DNA from 3 places in the Halobacillus sp. ACCC02827 genome. Region 3 is predicted to be linked to each of the others. Evidence: riboswitches for the same ligand, from Rfam matches in the RefSeq annotation. Region 3 holds a riboswitch; each other region holds the start of a gene.

Region 1 (6,596 bases), 1.5 Mb from region 3:
CGTGGTCCAAACCTTCTCTGTTCAGGCTGTTCTCAAGTGCAAGGACACCTTGAATTTCGTGGGCCTTCACCATGTTCACGAGCACGTCCTTCATGTGGAGCGGAGCTTCCCCTGCGGCCAGTCGCCTCCGGCTGATATAGTCGGCGATGGCCAGGATTCCTCCCAGGTTGTCGGAGGGATGCCCCCACTCGGCAGCGAGCCACGTGTCATTGTAGTCGAGCCAACGAATCATACAGCTGATATTGAAGGCGGCATGAACAGGATCCAATTCATAGGAAGTCCCCGGGACACGCGAGCCGTCAGGAACGATAGTACCAGGAACGATGGGACCGAGGTGTTTCGTGCATTCCGGGTATCGAAGGGCGAGAAACCCGCAGCCAAGCGAATCCATCAGGACGTACTGGGCTGTCTGCAACGCTTCCTCGCTGGTAACTTCTTCGTGAACCGCATAAGCAGCGATTTCCTCCAATAATGGATCGGTTTCCTTGAGGGTATTCATTTTCACTTCTTCCATTTCATCTCCACCTTTACAAAGAATATGTACCATACAGCCGGGCAGGCAGCCCGGCTTTCTTCCTTTATGGATGCAGATCCCGCGGGCCGGAATAAAGGACACGGGGACGGAACAACTTGTTGTTGGCGTATTGTTCTGTGACATGGGCACAGAGGCCGAGGGTTCTTGCAGCAAAGAAGATCGGCGTGTACAAAGCGATTGGAACAGAAAGAAGGTAATAGACAGGAGCAGCGTAGTAATCCAGATTCGGATATAGATTTTTTTCTTCTTTCATGACGGCTTCTCCTGCTTCACACATGTCAAACAGGTCTTCACGTTTTTTTTCTTTTGCGAGTTCCCGAAGAGCTTCTTTCATGAGGGAAGCCCGTGGGTCCATGCGATTCCTATACACTCGATGCCCGAATCCCATCACCTTTTCTTTCTTCTGGAGCTTTTCATAGAGCAGGTGACGGAATCCGTCGGTCGTTTTTCCTTCAAGCAGCATATGCATGACCGCTTCATTCGCACCGCCGTGAAGATTCCCTTTTAAGGAGGCGACGGCACCGGTCAAGGCACCATACAAGTCGGCATTCGTCGATGCGATGACCCGGGCGGTGAAGGTCGAGTTCGGCATTTCGTGCTCGCTGTAGAGCAACAGGGAACGGTCGAAGAACTTCACCTCCTGCTCCGATGGGTATCGTACCGGTGATCATGTATAAGAAATTCGCGCTGTAAGAGAGTTCCTCCGTGGGCTCGATGACCGGTTTCTGCTGCAGGATGTGGTAACTGTTAGCGACGATGTTCGGAATTTTAGCCAGTAAACGCAGCGCCGTCGTACGCATGACCTCCGGTGAGCGGTCTTCCAGCCTTTCATCGTGACCGGCAAGGGCGGAAACACCTGTGCGCAGCGCATCCATCGGGTGTGTAGAGGACGGAAGCTTTTCGAAAAGCGTAAAAAAACCTTGCGGCAGGGAATATTCCTTTATTAAATTAGCTTCGATATTTGATCGTTCTGCACCTGCAGGGAGACTGCCGTGAAGCAGAAGATGAATCAAGTCTGTATAGGTCTTACAGCCGGCAAGCTCAATCAGTTCATAGCCGCGGATGACAATTTCCTCTTTCTCTGTATCCAGGTAGGAAAGCTGCGTCTCTGCAGCAATCACACCATCAAGACCAGGTCGATAGATCATTTGATCAGGCATAGACATCCTCCTTATAGTAACCGCTTACAAAAATAAGATCAGGACAGCGAATGCTTACCGAAAAGTTCTTCGCGGACAAGGACGTATGCTTTTTCTAAACGAATTCGTTCCTCCGAGTCACGGCATTCCTTCTGCCATTGTTCGAACGTCTCCTCCAGTGTACTTGGAAGAGCGGCGTAGAACTGATTCATAATAGATGCTTTAAAAAGGTCGATATAGCTGTCTATCGGATCAATCATAGAGACACCTCTATTTCATTCGGAAATAAAGCCAATAAAAAAACAACTTCCCCAAGAAGTTGTCAAGCTGCGTTCTTCCTAGGAAAAGCAAATAAGATCCGCAGCCATGCGTATCCATCCTTCTCCTGAAACGGCACTTCACACCCCCTATCCTCGTAGGTACATGATGTTCGCTGAAACGGGCAGGTCTCCTGGCTTATGATCATCGCTCCCTGAACCCTTCCCATTCCCGCTCGATGACGGGGACAGTGGTCCTTCAGTTCGCTCCCAATTACAGTTGCGGGACAGCACCGGCTTTTCACCGGTTTCCCTTTTAAGCAGGCAGCATTTGTGCGCCTGCACCCGAATCAAAACGTATTCAGTTGTCACAGTTCAATATATCAAACAATCCATAAATAAACAATATTTTCCTTTCTTCCCCATGGTAGGAACAGCTGGGATGTTTGCTTTTTATAAAAAAAGGTTACATATCTTACAGGTGAACAAACTATACCATGTATGTTTTCCATAGAAAGGATGAGTGAGAGTGAAAGTTCTTGTAGTAGGTGCAAATGGTCAAGTCGGTAAACATCTGGTTGAGAAAATCCAGGACAGCGAAAAAGTAGAAGCTGTCGCTATGATCCGCAAAGAGGAGCAGGCGTCCTACTTCAAAGATTTAGGAGCCGAAACGGTCCTTATTGACTTGGAAGACGACACGGAAACCATTGCAAAAGCGTTTAAAGGAGTGGACGCTGTCGTATTTACAGCGGGATCCGGTCCGAATACCGGCCCTGATAAAACAGTAATGATCGACCTTGACGGTGCGGTGAAGACGATCGAAGCATCGAAGCAGGCAGGTGTGAAGCGCTACGTCATGATCAGTTCTTTCGATACGACGCGGGAAGCGATTCAGGAAGCACCGGCTTCTTTCGCTCCTTATGTCATTGCGAAGCACTATGCAGATGACTGGCTGCGACGAACGGATCTGGATTACACGATCATCCACCCGGGAATGCTGACGAACGATGCGGGTACGGGTGAAGTGGAAGCGGCAGAGAAAGTCGAACGCGGGGAAATTTCCCGTGAAGACGTGGCGAGCGTCATTCTTGCGACATTGGAAAATGAGGCGACAATCGGTAAGGAATTCCAAGTGGTCGGGGGAAATACGACCGTCCGCGATGCTGTAGGATCTTTATAATTATTAGGAAGACTCTCGAAGGCTCTGCTGGAAACAGCGGAGTCTTCTTTATTGTTTCGTCGATTTCCCGGGAAATATGTGGCGGCACCATGTGAAAAAATGCTACGATTCCCGTAGGATATACATAGGAGGAAAGTATATGACACGGAAATTATATTATGAAGATGCTTATTTGACAGCATTTGATACAACCATTGCTCGTACCGGGCAGGATGATAACGGATTTTTCGTCATACTTGAAGAAACAGCCTTTTATCCAACCGGCGGCGGCCAGCCGAGTGATCGAGGAGCTTTGAACGGAGCACCGGTTTCGGGTGTGGAAGAAGTGGACGGCGATATCCGTCATTATTTGGAGGAGCCGATGGTCGTCGGAGGTACCGTCCATGGGGAAATTGACTGGGCCAGACGCTTTGACCATATGCAGCAGCATTGCGGTCAGCATATCCTTTCTGCAGTCTTGGAAGATCGTTTTCAGTGGCAGACGACCAGCTTCCATCTGGGTGAGGAAACGGTCACGATCGATTTGGATACTTCTGAGCTTCTGGAAGAAACGCTTACAGAAGCGGAAGCAGAGGTCAACCGCTTGATCCTGAAAAATATTAAGGTGGAAACAGCATGGATGACGGCGGAAGAGGCGGGGAAGTATCCTTTGCGTAAGAAACTCGCCGTCACGGAAAATGTCCGTCTCGTCATGATTCCGGGCGTTGATTATAATGGATGCGGCGGAACACATCCGCAGGCGACCGGGGAAGTAAGGGCTGTCAAGCTTCTGGGCTGGACTAAGAATAAGGGTCAGGTGCGCCTGGAATTTGTCTGTGGAGAACGTCTGCTTGGACAGTTCGGGAAGAAACATCGACTGTTGACGGAGTTGAAGCAGCTCGTTGCCCGTCCCGAGGAGGCGCTGCCGGAGGAAATCGTTGAGCTGAATGAAAAAAGCAAAGAGAAGGATAAGTACATCTTGGATTTGGAGAGTAAGCTGATCGGCTATGAAGCGAAGGAGCTTGTGGAACAAGGAGAGCAGAAACAGTTTCTCTCTGCAGTATATCAGGACCGTTCCATTAAGCAGCTCCAGACTTTAGGGCAGGCTGTGTTGAACGAAACGACGGATGCCTGTGTCCTGCTCGTCAGTGAACAGGAAGATGCCCTCCAGTTTGTACTTGCCTGTGGCAGCGGACTGGACAGAAATATGAATGACGTGGCGAAACAAGTGTTGCCGCATATCGAGGGAAAAGGCGGAGGAAAACCGCATTTTGTCCAGGGTGGCGGCAAGAAACGAATCAAAGCGGATGCATTTGTGGAGCTGGTAAAGAATATAGTTTAAAAAGAGTCCCCCTGAACTCCAGGAAGCGCCTGTCGCTTTCTGGAGTTTTTTATCATCTTACGGTAACTGTTGTGTAATAGTGGTGTAATAGTATTAAGAACATATAACAGTTCCATTATTGTTGCGTTTTTTTATTGTAAATGTGGTATTATCAATCTTGTTCTCCTACGCATGCTTAATTTTAATTGGTATCAGCTATTGATGGAACATAAATAAATTAGATCACTATTTACGGAGGTTGTATCATGTTTTCTAAATTTAAAACAAAGATGGAAAACCCCGAATTCAAGAAGAAATTCATGATTTATGCTGCTGTCATTGCAATTTTCTGGGCGAAGATGTATTACGTTCAGGGCAGTGTCTTCACGTTGAATATTGAAAATGCCAATGAAGCGGCTATTCTTGCATTCAACCCACTGAGCAGTATTTTCCTACTATTCGGTGTCGGTATTCTTCTTGGCGGCCGTAAGGGAATGCTGGGGATGTATATATTCGGGTCCTTACTATTGTATGTAAACGTCCTATTTTATAGAGAATACAACGACTTTTTAACGATTCCGATGTTAGGTCAGGCGGCAAACCTTGCCGGTCTTGGCGGAAGTATCACCGATATCATGTCAGCCACAGACATTTTCCTGTTCCTTGATGTCTTCGTCGCTGCATTTCTATTGTTCTTCTTAAGAAAAAATCGTTTGCAGAGTTTCATGCCGAAACGAAAGGAAGGTTTGATCCTTGCGATGATCGCTGTTCCTTTGTTTGTCGTGAACCTCGGCTGGGCACAGACTGAGCGTACGGAATTGCTGCAGCGGGCATTCGACCGGAACATGCTTGTCAAGTACCTTGGTGTCCTGAACTTCCACGCGTATGACCTTGTTCTACAGGGACAGACAGAGGCGAAGCGTTCTTTCGCCGACAGTAATGAACTTGCGCCTGTCTTGAATTATCTAAATGAGAAAAAGACGGAGCCTAGTGAAGAAATGAAGGGAATTGCAGAAGGGAAGAACGTTATTGCTCTTTCCTTGGAAAGTACGCAGACCTTTGTTGTCGATAATACGGTGAACGGACAGGAGCTGACGCCATACTTGAACGACCTGAAAGAAGAAGGGGCTTATTTCAGTAACTTCTATCACCAGGTGAAGCAGGGGCGTACATCCGATTCCGAGTTTCTGTTGGATAACTCCTTGTATGGATTGAACCGTGGATCTGCATTCTTTACGCATGCGGGGAATGAATATGAGGCAACGCCGGAAGTGCTAGGCAAAGAAGGGTACACGTCTTCTGTTATGCATGCGAACGATGCCAGCTTCTGGAACCGTGATACGATGTATGATTCACTCGGATATGATCGTTTCTATTCCAAGAAGGATTTTGATGTAACTGAGGATAAATCCTATAACTGGGGTCTTCTCGATGAGTACTTCTTTGATGAATCCCTGGATAAGATGGAACAGATCGATCAGCCTTTCTATAATAAGATGATTACACTGACGAACCACCATCCGTTTACGCTTCCGGAAGATAAACAGATGATCGAGCCTGGACAAACATCCAGTAAGACGCTGAATAACTACTTCCAGACGATTCGTTATCAGGATGAAGCATTGAAACAGTTTGTAGAGAAATTCAAGAAATCTGATCTGGCCGATGACACGGTGTTGGTCATCTATGGGGACCACTTCGGTATTTCTGAGAACCATAAGAAAGCCATGGGTGAGTATTTGGATAAAGATATCAATGAATACGAACAGTTCCAGCTTCAACGCGTACCGCTTCTCATCATCGGAGAAGGCATTGAGCCGAAAGAATATGATACAGTCGGTGGTCAAATCGACCTGCGTCCGACAATCATGAATCTGCTCGGTGTGGAAGATGACAATCCCGTTCAATTCGGACAGGATCTCTTCAGTGAAGATCGTCAGGAATTGATGATCGACCGTGATGGTAACTTCGCAAATGAAGAGTACGTCGGTGTCAATGGCAACTGCTATGACAGGGAGACCGGCGAACCGGTAGAAGGGGAAGATGCTTGTACATCCGGATTTAAACAAGCGGAAGAAGAGCTTGCTCTATCTGACTCTGTCGTCTACGGCGACCTGCTTCGCTATTTAGACGAAACAGAAATGATTGAGCAGAAAGCTTCCTCAGATAAAAAAGAATAAGACAA
Region 2 (6,596 bases), 1.2 Mb from region 3:
TGGAAGCAGCAGGGATGGAACGTACAGGGATTCAAGTGCGGACCGGATTATATCGATCCCAGTCTTCATAAAGCGGTAACGGGGCGGCCGGCGCGGAACCTGGATAGTTGGATGCTTCCGGATGACGTGTTGGCGGAAGTGTTTCAAAAAGGAAGTGACACGGCAGATATCTCGATTGTCGAAGGAGTCATGGGACTGTACGACGGTAAGTACGCGACATCCAATCAAGGGTCGACCGCGGAAATCAGTCAGAAAATTGATGCACCTATCATTCTTGTCGTTGACTGCAGTAAGATGGCAAGAAGCGCCGCAGCCATCGTGAAAGGATACCAGTTATTTGATGAGACGACGGACATTGCCGGTGTCATTGCAAGTAAAGTCGGAAGCGAAGGGCACTATCGGATTATCAAAGAAGCGGTAGAGCAGGCGTGTGGCATCCCGGTGTGCGGGTATCTGCCTCGAATGGAAGATTTAGAGATGCCGGAACGACACCTTGGTTTGATCCCAGCCATTGAAAGGGGAGAGCTGGATGACCTTTTTAACAAGATGGGAAGAGCCGTCATGGAAACCGTAGATATGGAGCGACTGCTGCAGATAAGTGAGAGTAAGCCTTGGATGGAGGTTCCCCCTTCGCCGTTATTTCAACAGCAGGCTTCTTCTTCTCTTAAGATAGCGATTGCGGAGGATAAGGCGTTCAACTTCTATTACCCGGAAAATCTCGAACTTTTGGAGGCGCGCGGTGTAGAAGTGCTTCGTTTTTCTCCGTTAGCTGGAGAGAAAATTCCTAAAGTGGCGGACGGCGTTTATCTGGGCGGCGGCTTTCCTGAACTTTATGCCGAACGACTCTCGGAACAGAAAGACATGAGAAAAGCGTTCCTGGCTCGCGTCGAAGAAGGGCTTCCTGTCCTAGCGGAATGTGGAGGATTCATGTTTTTAACAAAGGCCATCAACGGACATGCCATGGTTGGGGCTATTTCCGGGGACATGCATATGCAGGGAAAGCTGGCTGCTGTCGGATACAGGGAAATCCATGGAGGACCCGGGAATTTTCTTCTTCCTGAAGGGGAAACCGCAAGAGGTCACGAGTTCCACTATTCTGTATATCGCCCGGATGAGGAGCATACGCCGGCCTACTTCGTTAAAGGAACATTCGGAGAAGGGACAGAAGGAGTCATTCATAAGAATATTGTCGCAGGGTACACGCATATACACTTTGCATCGAACCCATCCGTTGTGGATGCTTTCCTGAATAAATGCAGGGAGGTTCGCAATTCATGAAGGCCGTACCAATTATGATCCAGGGCACACACTCAGATGCGGGGAAAAGTATGATGGTTACGGCTTTGTGCAGGATTTTTGCACGAAAAGGATATGCTGTCGCCCCGTTCAAGTCGCAGAATATGGCGCTCAACTCCTATATCACTATAGATGGCAGAGAAATCGGACGCGCGCAGGGGGTGCAGGCGGAAGCAGCCGGTGTCGAGGCAGAGACGATGATGAACCCTGTATTGATCAAGCCGACGAAGGATGATGAATCCCAAATTGTCGTCCATGGGAAGCCGCTCCGGAATATGAAAGCATCCGAGTACCGGAAGGAATATTACGAGACTGCCAAACAGGTAATACGAGAAGCTTATCAATCTTTAGCCGGTCGTTTTGAAAGAATCGTAATCGAAGGTGCCGGAAGCCCGGCAGAAGTGAATTTAAACGACCGTGAACTTGTCAATATGAGTATCGCAAGAATGGCGGATGCTCCGGTCATCCTTGTAGGGGATATCGACAGAGGAGGCGTATTTGCAAGCCTTGTCGGAACCCTGCAGCTGCTTGATCCGGTTGATAGAAAGAGAGTGTGCGGTGTAATCATCAATAAATTCCGCGGAGATGTGTCTCTGCTTCAGCCCGGTTTGGATTGGTTTGAAGCGTATGCAGGTATCCCGGTTCTGGGTGTCGTTCCGTTCCTGGAAGATGCTGCGATGGATGCGGAAGATTCCTTAAGTCTCCATCAATACAGCCGTTTCCCCGACGATGCCAAGGATTTGGATATCGCTGTCATTCATCTTCCGCGCATTTCTAATTTTACAGACATCGATCCGTTTCGGTTTGAAACGGACTGCCACGTACGGCTTGTTCAGAAGCCGGAAGAATTGGGAAAACCCGATTTGATCATTCTTCCCGGAACGAAAAATACGCTGGAAGACTGTCAGTTCATGAAGGAGCTGGGGTTGGACCACGCTGTCAGAAGGCTTCACCTTCAAGGAACCATCATCTTCGGGATTTGCGGCGGCTATCAAATGATGGGGGAGAAGATCCATGATCCTCAAAAAGTAGAATCTGAAGCCATCGAAGTGGAAGGGATCGGGATTTTTCCACTAAAGACGACAATGCTTACAGAGAAACGGACGGTTCGCTCAAGCATGAAGGTTCATTTCTCGGGAGAAGAGCTGGATATTCAAGGCTATGAAGTCCATATGGGCCGGACGGAGCGGACGGGGGATGTCGATTCCTTCCTTGATGGTTCCGTAAGCGACGGAGCATATGGGACGTATTTTCACGGTGTGTTCCATAACGACAAGTTCCGCCATCTGTTTCTCAACCAGCTCAGGAAACGAAAAGGATTGCAGGAGGCGGAAGCGCACGTGTTGTATGAACAACTCCGGTTGGAAGCTTATGATCGTTTAGCAGCGCACGTCACAGGTTTTTTAGACGTAGATAGACTGGAAGACATAATGGAGCAGTACCAGCGTAGATAGGAGCAGAAGCAGGGCCCCTATGAAGGCTATGACAAGATTTACTTTTTTCCGACGGGATTCTATAATAGAATCATCACAAAAATTCGAATATTCCGCGATCAGGTCCTACATGCTGTAGGTGAAAAGGGAAATCGGTGTAAATCCGATGCGGTCCCGCCACTGTAACGTTGAGGAAAGCTGCGTGCCACTGTTTGTACGGGAAGGGCAGCTTGACGATGAAACGGAGCCAGGAGACCTGCCTGACGTGTTCGAGAAGAGACTTTCGGGTTAAAGGTCTGCTTCGAACGAGCGTGATGTGTGCGTTTATTTATCAGCGTGTATCATTCCGCCTCCTTCGACGACCGCCTTTTTCTTAGAGAATGGCGTTTTTTTGTGAGCAAAAATAGGGAGGGGAAAGATACATGAAAAGAACACACTGGTTCATGCCGTTTGTTATCGGTATGCTTCTGATGTTTGCTGTCGGTTGCAGTGATGATTCCAATGAAACGGAGCAGGGCGCAGATGCTGGTGCGGAGGAAACGACTGATCAGCAGGGAAATTCTGCCGAATTCCCGGTCACGGTCACAGACGGAAGTGGAGAGGAAGTTACCATCGAAGAGGAGCCGGAGACGATCGTATCCTTAATACCGAGCAACACAGAAATTACATTTGCGCTCGGTCAGGGCGATAAGTTGATTGGTGTCGATACATACAGCAACTATCCGGAGGAAGCAAATGATATAGAAAAAATTGGAGCTCAGGAAATGGATGTGGAGAAGATTTTATCTTTAGATCCGGATCTTGCGCTGGTGACAGATTTCCACCAGGAGAATAATCGCGATATTCTAGATAAATTCGAAGAATCCGGTATCGACGTTGTTGTTGTCGACAGTGCGGAGTCTTTTGATGCTGTATATGACCATATCGAACTGCTTGGTGATGTGGAAGGGGCATCCGAAGAAGCGGATGAGCTTGTAGGCGACATGCAGTCCAGCTTGGAAAAGATCAAAGAGAAGGCAGAAGCTGTCGAGGAAAAGAAACGGGTTTGGGTGGAGGTCGCTCCTAGTCCTGACATTTATACAACCGGTACAGGAACCTTCATGAATGAGATGCTGGAGGCGATCCATGCCGAAAATACGGCTGCCGACCAGGAAGGTTGGGTGAAGATGACGGAAGAGGAAGCCGTCCAGAAGAATCCTGATGTCATCATCACCACTTACGGCTACTATGTCGATAATCCGGAGGAGCAGGTGCTTGACCGAGCGGGATGGGCGGAAGTTCCTGCCGTGAAGCAGGAACAGGTCTTCGATGTGAATAACGATACGGTGACGCGTCCGGGACCGCGTTTGATCGATGGAGTAGAGACGCTTGGAAAGCTCATTTATCCAGAAGTATTTACTGAATAAGATCGGGTGGATGTACATCTTGTTGGGAGGGTTCGTACTTGGTGCGACCCTTCTTGGCGTTTTAAACAGCAGTGTCGATTTCCCGATCCCGGTTGTTCTCGATCTTCTGCTTAATAAAACGCTCGGGATTTCTTTGCGGGATGAGACAGTCGAGAAATCCACCGAACTGATCATTTGGGAAATACGGTTTCCGCGGGTACTGCTGGCGCTTCTCGTAGGTGCTTCCCTTTCCATTGCAGGTGCTGCTTTCCAAGGATTGTTGAGGAACCCGCTGGCTGATCCGTACACAATCGGCGTTTCGTCCGGTTCCGCCCTCGGTGCTGTATGCGTGCTGTATTTCCAAATTACGATTTCGTTTCTAGGCGAATTCACGCTGCCGGTTGTAGCGATTATCTCCGGATTCATCACGATGCTTATCGTCTTCGGGGTGACTCACCTGGCCAATCGAACGCTTGCGATCGAGACGATCATTCTGGCTGGTATTATCGTTAGTTCTTTCATCAGTGCGGTCATTTCCTTAATCATTGCCTTGAGTTCAAGAGAAGATATGCGGCAGATTCTTTATTGGCTGATGGGGAATGTCGGGATGCGGGGATGGAGTCATGTCCAATTGCTTCTTCCGTTTTTCGTCGTTGGGGTCCTGCTTCTCCTGTTCAAAACGCGCGAATTAAATGCGATGGCGCTTGGTGAGGAGTCTGCCGAACACTTGGGAGTGCACGTGAATCGAGGGAAAGTGATGGTCATCGTCGGCGCATCGCTGTTGACAGGGGCTGCCGTCGCCGTATCCGGACAAATAGGATTCGTCGGACTGGTCATCCCTCATTTCATCCGAATGCTTGTTGGGCCCAACCACCGCCACGTCCTGCCGTTATCCACGCTTGCCGGCGGTGGTTACCTGATTCTCGCCGACTTATTTGCACGGACGATTGTGGCACCGGAAGAATTGCCGATTGGTGTCATCACCGCCCTGATCGGCGCACCGATCTTTGCTTTACTTATGATCAGAGAGCGATTCAGGAGGAACGAATCATGATAATGATGGAAGGTGTATCAGGAGGATATCAAAGCAAACGGGTTGTCCATGATATTGATTTGTCGATTCAAACCGGCCGGTTCTTTACATTGCTTGGTCCGAATGGAAGCGGAAAGACGACCCTGTTTAAATTAATTACAGGGATACTGCCGGCAGCGACGGGAACTATTCAACTGTTCGGCAGGTCTCTGCATACGTTTTCTCCCCGGGAAAAGGCAAGAATGATGGCTGTGCTCTCCCAGGAATCGTATGTGGAATTCGACTTTACGGTCAGAGAAATCGTTACGCTTGGAAGATATCCTCATCAACGAGGGTGGTTAAAGCACACGACGAAAGAAGATCTTCGTATCGTGGATGCAGTAATGGAAGAGACGGATGTCCGCCGCTATGAGAATCAACCGTTCCGTACCTTGAGCGGTGGAGAGAAACAGCGGGTTCTGCTCGCAAAGGCATTGGCGCAGCAGCCGAAGATCCTTTTCCTGGATGAGCCGACAAACCATTTAGATATCAAGCATACAGTCGTCATGCTGGAACATTTGAAGAAGCATCAACGGGATCATGATCTGACGATTGTGGCGATCCTCCACGACCTGAATACGGCCGCGTTGTTCGCAGATGATGTCGGGTTACTGCAGCAAGGGAAACTTGTCGCAACAGGGGATCTGTCCTTGCTGCAGCAGGAGGATTTATTGCAGGAAGTGTACGATGTTCCTGTCCATCATCATTATCACCCGGAAATACCGAAGTCACAAATCGTGGTAACACCCAATCAGGAGACGGGTACGATCCCGGATTATCAAATCATTCAAAATGCGGAATGGATCCATCTCGAATTTACCCGGCCGCTTCGGACGATGGCAAACAGCGTCATTGGCGGTGGTATCGGCTGGTCTACGGACTTTTGTAATTTTCATGTAGATTTATCCTACGACTGCCGGGAACCGGAAACGGATGTCATCAGCTGGATGAAAACAAGAGGCGTCGATCCCGCTCAAACAATTGGAATGATGACCGCTGTCCATCTGCAGGACTATGTCATCTGTAAAGAAAACGTTCAGGGTATCGGTGTAATGGCTGTAGTGACGGCAGGGGTCGGTAATGCGGTCGATATTTCTAAAAGAAGAGAACTGGGTGCAATCCAGCCGGGTACGATCAACATTATGGTTTTTGTTGATGCTCATTTGACAGACGGTGCTCTCGTCAATGCCGTCCAATCTGTGACAGAAGCTAAGGTGAAAGCGTTGGCAGACCAGTCTGTCCTGGATCCAGTGACGGGATCGACAGCGACTGGTACTTCTACAGATAGTACCGTCGTCGCCTCCACACAGGTAGGGGCACTGACTCCCTATGCCGGCTCAGGGACGGCCGTCGGGCAGGCAATCGGTACGATTGTCTACCGCGGTGTACGGGAGTCCCTCGATAAATATG
Region 3 (6,596 bases):
CGGAATCTGAGGCATATCCGGATAATTCCCACCTCACACTTTCCACGACAGACCTAGCCCATGAACTCCCGCTGACTTGATAGTTCTCAGGAAATACCGCTCTCGCTTTCCCATTCTCTTCATCTATCTCGTAATCCACTTCAGGAACGGTACGCGGAGAAAGTCCGAAAGTGTCTGGGTCCACTCTCGTTTCTTCGGAAGCGAGTGTGATTGGAATGACGAACTCTCCATTCCTGTCCGGGAAGGCCTGCACCCTCATCCCGGATTTGCGGGTATCTGCAACCAGTGACAGAGTATGTGTCGGCATATCCAATCCAGATCCTTCCAAAACGGGTGGTAATGGGACAAACTCCCCTTCCCTCGTGTCTGTTTGCTGTGCCCCTTGTTCAGGAAGGGGATGCAGGCTTTCCTGAACAAACGGAAGAGAGACTGCAAGGAGAGAGAGAACGGTAAGAATAGATAATAGAGGAACAATCCGGTGCCGCTTCTTCCTCACACCACGATTTATCCTTCTTTCAACAGCGCGGTACACCTCCCCCTGCTCCCTTTTGTCTTCCAAAGAAGGTAACTGATAAAGCCACTGCTTCACATCCTGGTCTGATATTTTTTTCTTACTCAATGTCTCCTCCTCCTTCCCTCGCTTTTTCTATATGGGTTCTCAAGGCTTTCATACCACGATGCTGCGTCGTTTTCACTTTGCTTTCACTGAAAGAAAGAGCCTCTGCTGTTTCCTGAATGGACATTCCCTGCATATAGCGGAGTATGAGCACACTCCTCTGATTAAAAGAACACTTATCCAAAGCTCTGTACATTTCCTTCACCTCTTCGTTCATTACAGCCACTTCCTCAGGCAGAGGGAGACCATCGCGTAAGCTCTCCTTATTCTTCGTCCAATCAAATGTTTCTATAATACGATCCCTTTTTCTCTTCTGCTTCCGAAAATAGTCGATGGCCACGTGACGGGCAATGGAAAGCAGCCACGTCTTTTCTGAGCTTTGCTTTCGAAAGGAATGATAGGATTTTATGACACGTATGTACACTTCCTGCACGAGATCTTCTGCAACAGCACGGTCCTTGACCATATAGATAAGAAATTGAAATAAATCCCGGTGATGTTGCTTATACAGTTCATCAAAGAACGATTTCAAAACAGTACCCCCTGAATCACCTATGTATATAGTCGTAACAAATAGGTAATCGTTACACTACCTATACTAATACGAAAAAAAAAGAAAAAGCTACCCTGTTCTAGGGCAGCTTTCCTGCTGGGTCCAATCTATGGTTTGTTAATGGGTAACGTCTGAACAACCGTCCTAATACAGGAGCCATAACAATCAGAAAAACAGTGTTTGAAACCGCATGATTGATGTCCATAGGAATCCCTGCCAGATAATAGGCCCAGAAGGGCTGCCCTGCGACATGCATCGTGAGAGACAGGACAAAGCCATAGAAGATACCACTCAAAAAACCATATACAGATAACAACCATACCGGAAGCTTAGGAAAAACCTTACCTAAGATACCTGCTCCGACACCGATTAAACCCCAGGCTGTTATCTGCCATACGGTCCACATACCCATGCCGAGGAGGAGGTTGGAAGTCAGTGTCGTTACGAAAGCAACCAGTACACCTCCAACTGGACCCAGCCAAAATCCGGCGATGATAATAATCGCCGTTACAGGCTGAACATTAGGAATATTGGCAAGAGCCATTCGGCCCGCAACAGCTAATGCTGACAGCATGGCAATCAACGTCAGTTTATATGTGTTCATAGTTGGTCATTCCCACGCATGATAATCGAAGGTAACCTGATCTCCATCTTTCAATTCATAATCTTCTGCGCCGACTTGACCTTCTTCTCCATTGACGGTGTACATCCATGCTTTCTTTTCATCGCCTCCAACACCTTCAATGGAGTTGATGAATCCTCCGGACTGTTCCACTTTGAAATTGTCCTCCATCACCTGCATCAGATTCGCACCTTCTTCGGCAGTAATCGATTCAGAAGCAATTTCTTCGGCACCATTATCTTGTGAAAGCTCCACCTCTACGGTAATTTCCTGTTCCTGCTGTTCGGTCGTTTCTGCACTCTTTTCTTCATCTTCCTGCGCGCCGCATCCTGCCAAAACACCGACGGCAAGGAAGGCCGCCATCATCAGGCGATACCATTTCTGTAACATTTTTTTCTCCCCTTCTGTCTTTTTGAGGGTTTTGAGTAGCCACAAATAAGAGCCTGCCCCTGTTGGGACAAGCTCTAAGACGAACCAATAGAAGCGGGACTGGCCGCCATTCACCGATCGGTTGCCTCAAATACTCAATCCTCGAAGTATTGAAACGCGAGATCAGGCAGGTCTACTGACTCGTGCGTCATCCTTCCAAGGCTCCTTCCCGTTATCCACAGTGGATCCACCTTTTCGTCGGCACTCACAGTTGCGAGGACAGTTCCGGTTTCCTTACCGGATTCCCATTTTAAGTCTTTCAGACACCTGAATTCTCATTTTATACAGTTCCTTTTTAAGCGTACACGAAACCGTCACAATTGGCAATAAGGGGATTACCCATGAATGAAAGGGATGTGGAAGGTAAAGGTCGTCCCTTCCCCAAGCCTGCTGTGGACGCTGATCTCTCCGTCGTGCCCCTCGACGATGTTCTTTGCAATGGCGAGACCGAGACCGGTTCCTTTCTTATAATCCTTCGTTTTTCGCTTCCTGGATTTGTCCGCCTTATAGAAGCGTTCAAATACAAATGGCAGGTCTTCTTCAGCAATGCCCATACCGCTGTCGTTTACCGAAGCGACCCAGTCATTCCCGTCTGGAACGACCGTCACATTTACTTCTCCGCCTTCTTCCGTGTGGCGGATGGCATTATCAATCAAGTTCGTGAACACTTGTTCAATTCGATCCGGATCAAAGGTAAGCCTGCCGAGTTCAGGAGCAAGATCAAGCGTAAGGTTCACCTGTTTATCACCTGCCAGACCACTGAACTTCCGGATAATCTTCTGCATATACGGTCCCATTTCGATCGTATCATGAGCGAGCTGAATATGCCCCGCTTCCATACGGGCCAAATCCAGCAGCTCGTTGACCAATCTGCCGATCCTGAGGGATTCATCATGAATGATCTGAGCCAGCTCGTTTTTGTCTTCTTTAGTTTCTGCAATATCATCCACAATTGCCTCGCTGTATCCCTGAAGCATAGAAATTGGAGTGCGTAGTTCGTGCGAAACATTCGCTATAAAATCTTTACGAAGCTTATTTAGTCTCCGTTCTTCCGTCATATCACGCAGAACCGCGACGGCTCCACGAACCTTTTCCCTGTCATAGAGAGGGGTCATAATGATCACCCATGAGCGACCTTGTACGGATACTTCCACCATGGATTCATGTTCCTCTGTTATAACACTTTGAAAGAGCTCTTTTAAAGGCTCCGGCAGACGAAGCTCCTCTTCCTTATCCCGGGACGGATCCCGTTCGAAATCAGCGGCTTTCAAATACTGCTGGGCTGGAGGGTTCGTTATGAGCACATCTCCTTGACGATTGATGGTTATGACACCGTCCGCCATGGAACGCAGGATCCCTGAGAGTTGTTCTTTCTCTTGATTCAAAGCATTAATATGAAATTTCAACTCTCTTCCCATCCGATTAAAAGCCATGGCAAGCTCGCCGATTTCATCATGCGTTCGGATCGGAATTTTCGTATGAAACTCTCCCTTAGCGAGTTCCATAGCTCCCTTTCTCATTTTAATAAGTGGAGCCGTTATTCTCGTAGACAGGAAAAAGGCAAAAATTGTAGTTAAAATAATCGCGATCCCTGCACCAAGAAATATGATTTTCGTCGTTTGCTCTGACGTCTCTTCGACCGTATCGAGCGATTGATAGACAAAGACCGCTCCAGAGCTATTCTCAAGAGGTGTTCCAACTACCATCACACCGGAGGCATGCTCCTGCATATCTGCAATCTTTTTGACGTCTTTACCGTTTTCCATAACGGCCCGAAGTTCAGGGTCCTTCCGAAACCACGCATCATCAAGCTGCGGCATCGCTTCGGATTCACTTTCAGCGAAAAGACTGTCGCCGGGTCCCCAGACAATGACTGCGCTGCTCGCTGGATCTTTAACTAAAATAGTCGATGAAAGCAGAAGGTCTTCATCAGATTCATAACGGTCGACAACTTGAGAGATCTTGTCGGCTGTCTGAAGCAGATCGCTTTCCGCTTCGAGTATGTGATAGTTTTGGAAGAACTCAAGCAGCAGAATGGTAAGGATAAAAAGGACGAAGCATACAAGCAGGAGGATGGTGAACCAGAGTTTCCCGACAACACTCCGCCAAAACATCAGTCTCCGCTGACCTCGAACTTATATCCGATTCCCCAAACAGTCACAATCATCCCTGCAGCTTCCTGAGAGACTTTACTCAGCTTCTCCCTCAGGCGTTTGACATGGGTATCCACCGTTCTTAAGTCACCAAAAAACTCATATTGCCATACTTCCTTCAACAACTGCTCGCGGTCGAAAACCTTGTCTGGTGACTGCGCCATAAAATGCAACAGCTCGTACTCTTTCGGAGTCAGGGAAACTTCCTCCCCTTCCGCAGTCACCCGGTGGGCATCATTGTCGATAGTCATATGCGGAAACACCAATACATTTCTCGCCTGCGTATCTGTTTCCAGGAATTTGGTCGAGGATGCTCTCCGCAACAATGCCTTCACACGCAAAACTACTTCCCTCGGACTGAACGGCTTGACTATATAATCGTCTGTACCGACCTCGAATCCTTGAACCCGGTTGGCTTCTTCACCTTTTGCGGTAAGCATGATTACTGGAGTAGCTTTTTTCTCTCTTAATTCCCGACATACATCTATCCCGTCTTTTCCGGGAAGCATTAAATCGAGTAAAATGACGTCATAATCATTGTTCAGCGCTTTTTGCAGAGCTTCTTCTCCATCCTCTGCTTCATCGATCTCGTAGTGCTCTCTTTCCAAATACATGCGGATCAACCGACGGATACGCTCTTCATCATCAACGACCAGTATTCTTGCTTCTTGTTCCATGTTACCTACCTCCGACTGTATATTCTAAGTTAGACAAAGGGCAGGCGGGACATTTCGTCCCCCTGCCGGGCTTCTCGTTTACGCATACGAATGTAAACCGGATATAATTAAATTCACAGCAATGAGATTAAACATAATAATACCAAATCCTCCGACAGCAAGCCAAGCGGATTTCATTCCCTGCCATCCCCGTGACAAGCGAAGATGCAGATAGGCTGCATAAAAGAAGAAGGTGATCAAGGCCCACACTTCTTTAGGATCCCAGCCCCAAAAGCGATCCCACGCCTGCTGTGCCCAAATCATGGCGAAAATAAGCGCCCCGAGTGTGAAAACCGGAAATCCAATCGCTACGGCCCGGTAGGAAACTTCGTCCACGACCTCAGGATTCACCTTGTTTAACAAAGGCTGAATACTTGCTGCAATCCGTTTTCTCAGAATGATCCGTGCCGCCCAATACACAACAAGACCTCCGAGAACTGCCCAGATAAAGGTATTTAATTTTTTCGCAGCGTCTTCTCCTCGCATCCACTCCGGTACTTCAAAGAGCGGCCCGAAATTGTCACCGGATACTTTTTCTCCACCGGAAGGACCAGCGATCGCCGGCATGTAGTAGACAATTTCCTTCACCTGACCCTCAACCGGGGCTTCAAACGTCGTTTCGTGTCCTATAGCATTGAAGGTAGAGGAAAGGACAATAAAAGCGATAGTGGTTGCGATAATATAAATAACAAATTCCAGCCATGTGGTATGTTTCGACCGCCTTGATTGATCGACCTGCCTTATAAGAAATATTAAACCGGCAACAAAGCTGACGGATAAAATCCCCTGTCCAAGCGAAGCCGTCGTCACATGGATGTATAACCAATGTGACTGAAGGGAAGGAACCAGTGGTGATATCTCCGTAGGAAACATACTGGCGAACGCAATCAGAAGCAGCGCGATCGGCAGTGCGAACAATCCCAGCAGATCCAACCGATAGATGAAATATAAAACAATAAACGCAAAGACGAGCATCATCCCGAAGAAGGTGGTGTACTCGAACAAGTTACTTACCGGTGCATGTCCGCTTACCATCCATCGTGTAATGAAATACCCGACCTGAGTCAGAAAACCGATTACTGCGAGGGTGATACCAATATTCCCCGCTAGTTTACTCCGCCCTTTCTTCTTGTCTCTAATCGTTCCTGCAAAGAAAAAAGTTGCGATCAAATAGATAAAAAAAGCTGCATACAGCAAATTGCCGCTAATCGTCGTCAAGTCCCCCATATCCATCCTCCTGACTATCTATGATTTCATTTCATATTGGTCTTTCGGTGATTCTATGTTGGTTCCTTCGATGGCTTTATCGATCTCCATTCTCAAAGCGTACCAGTTTTTGTTTGTATGTCCGGAAACCCATACCCCGTCTTCACGCGGTTGCAGCCAAATACGGCGGTGGTTCCAATACATACCCTGGATGACACCAATCATGAAGATGGCACCGCCGAGGGCAATGAGCCAAAGCGTGTGGTCTTTCTTTACCGTTAATCCGGTGACGTCCCGAACA

What was found. A riboswitch is a leader RNA that binds a small molecule or an ion and turns the genes downstream of it on or off. The one in region 3 is predicted to bind cobalamin.
Region 1: linked by a shared signal. The riboswitch ahead of QRD89_RS02505 (hypothetical protein) and the one ahead of QRD89_RS10365 (DUF4430 domain-containing protein) in region 3 are both predicted to bind cobalamin.
Region 2: linked by a shared signal. The riboswitch ahead of QRD89_RS03540 (ABC transporter substrate-binding protein) and the one ahead of QRD89_RS10365 (DUF4430 domain-containing protein) in region 3 are both predicted to bind cobalamin.

Annotation. Positions count from the first base shown of each region.
Region 1 covers NZ_CP128168.1:460,029-466,624, forward strand. Annotated here, with positions in the region: gene QRD89_RS02495 (bifunctional 2-methylcitrate dehydratase/aconitate hydratase) at 1-514, opposite strand, end outside; partial or broken gene mmgD (citrate synthase) at 579-1,695, opposite strand; gene QRD89_RS02505 (hypothetical protein) at 1,734-1,934, opposite strand; cobalamin riboswitch at 2,099-2,295, opposite strand; gene QRD89_RS02510 (SDR family oxidoreductase) at 2,461-3,111, shown strand; gene QRD89_RS02515 (alanyl-tRNA editing protein) at 3,251-4,432, shown strand; gene QRD89_RS02520 (LTA synthase family protein) at 4,678-6,591, shown strand.
Region 2 covers NZ_CP128168.1:698,141-704,736, forward strand. Annotated here, with positions in the region: gene QRD89_RS03530 (cobyrinic acid a,c-diamide synthase CobB) at 1-1,278, shown strand, start outside; gene QRD89_RS03535 (cobyric acid synthase) at 1,275-2,750, shown strand; cobalamin riboswitch at 2,834-3,007, shown strand; gene QRD89_RS03540 (ABC transporter substrate-binding protein) at 3,152-4,135, shown strand; gene QRD89_RS03545 (FecCD family ABC transporter permease) at 4,098-5,168, shown strand; gene QRD89_RS03550 (adenosylcobinamide amidohydrolase) at 5,165-6,596, shown strand, end outside.
Region 3 covers NZ_CP128168.1:1,943,170-1,949,765, forward strand. Annotated here, with positions in the region: gene QRD89_RS10350 (hypothetical protein) at 1-619, opposite strand, end outside; gene sigX (RNA polymerase sigma factor SigX) at 612-1,148, opposite strand; gene QRD89_RS10360 (ECF transporter S component) at 1,249-1,773, opposite strand; gene QRD89_RS10365 (DUF4430 domain-containing protein) at 1,780-2,181, opposite strand; cobalamin riboswitch at 2,330-2,506, opposite strand; gene QRD89_RS10370 (ATP-binding protein) at 2,556-4,334, opposite strand; gene QRD89_RS10375 (response regulator transcription factor) at 4,334-5,050, opposite strand; gene ccsB (c-type cytochrome biogenesis protein CcsB) at 5,129-6,316, opposite strand; gene resB (cytochrome c biogenesis protein ResB) at 6,335-6,596, opposite strand, start outside.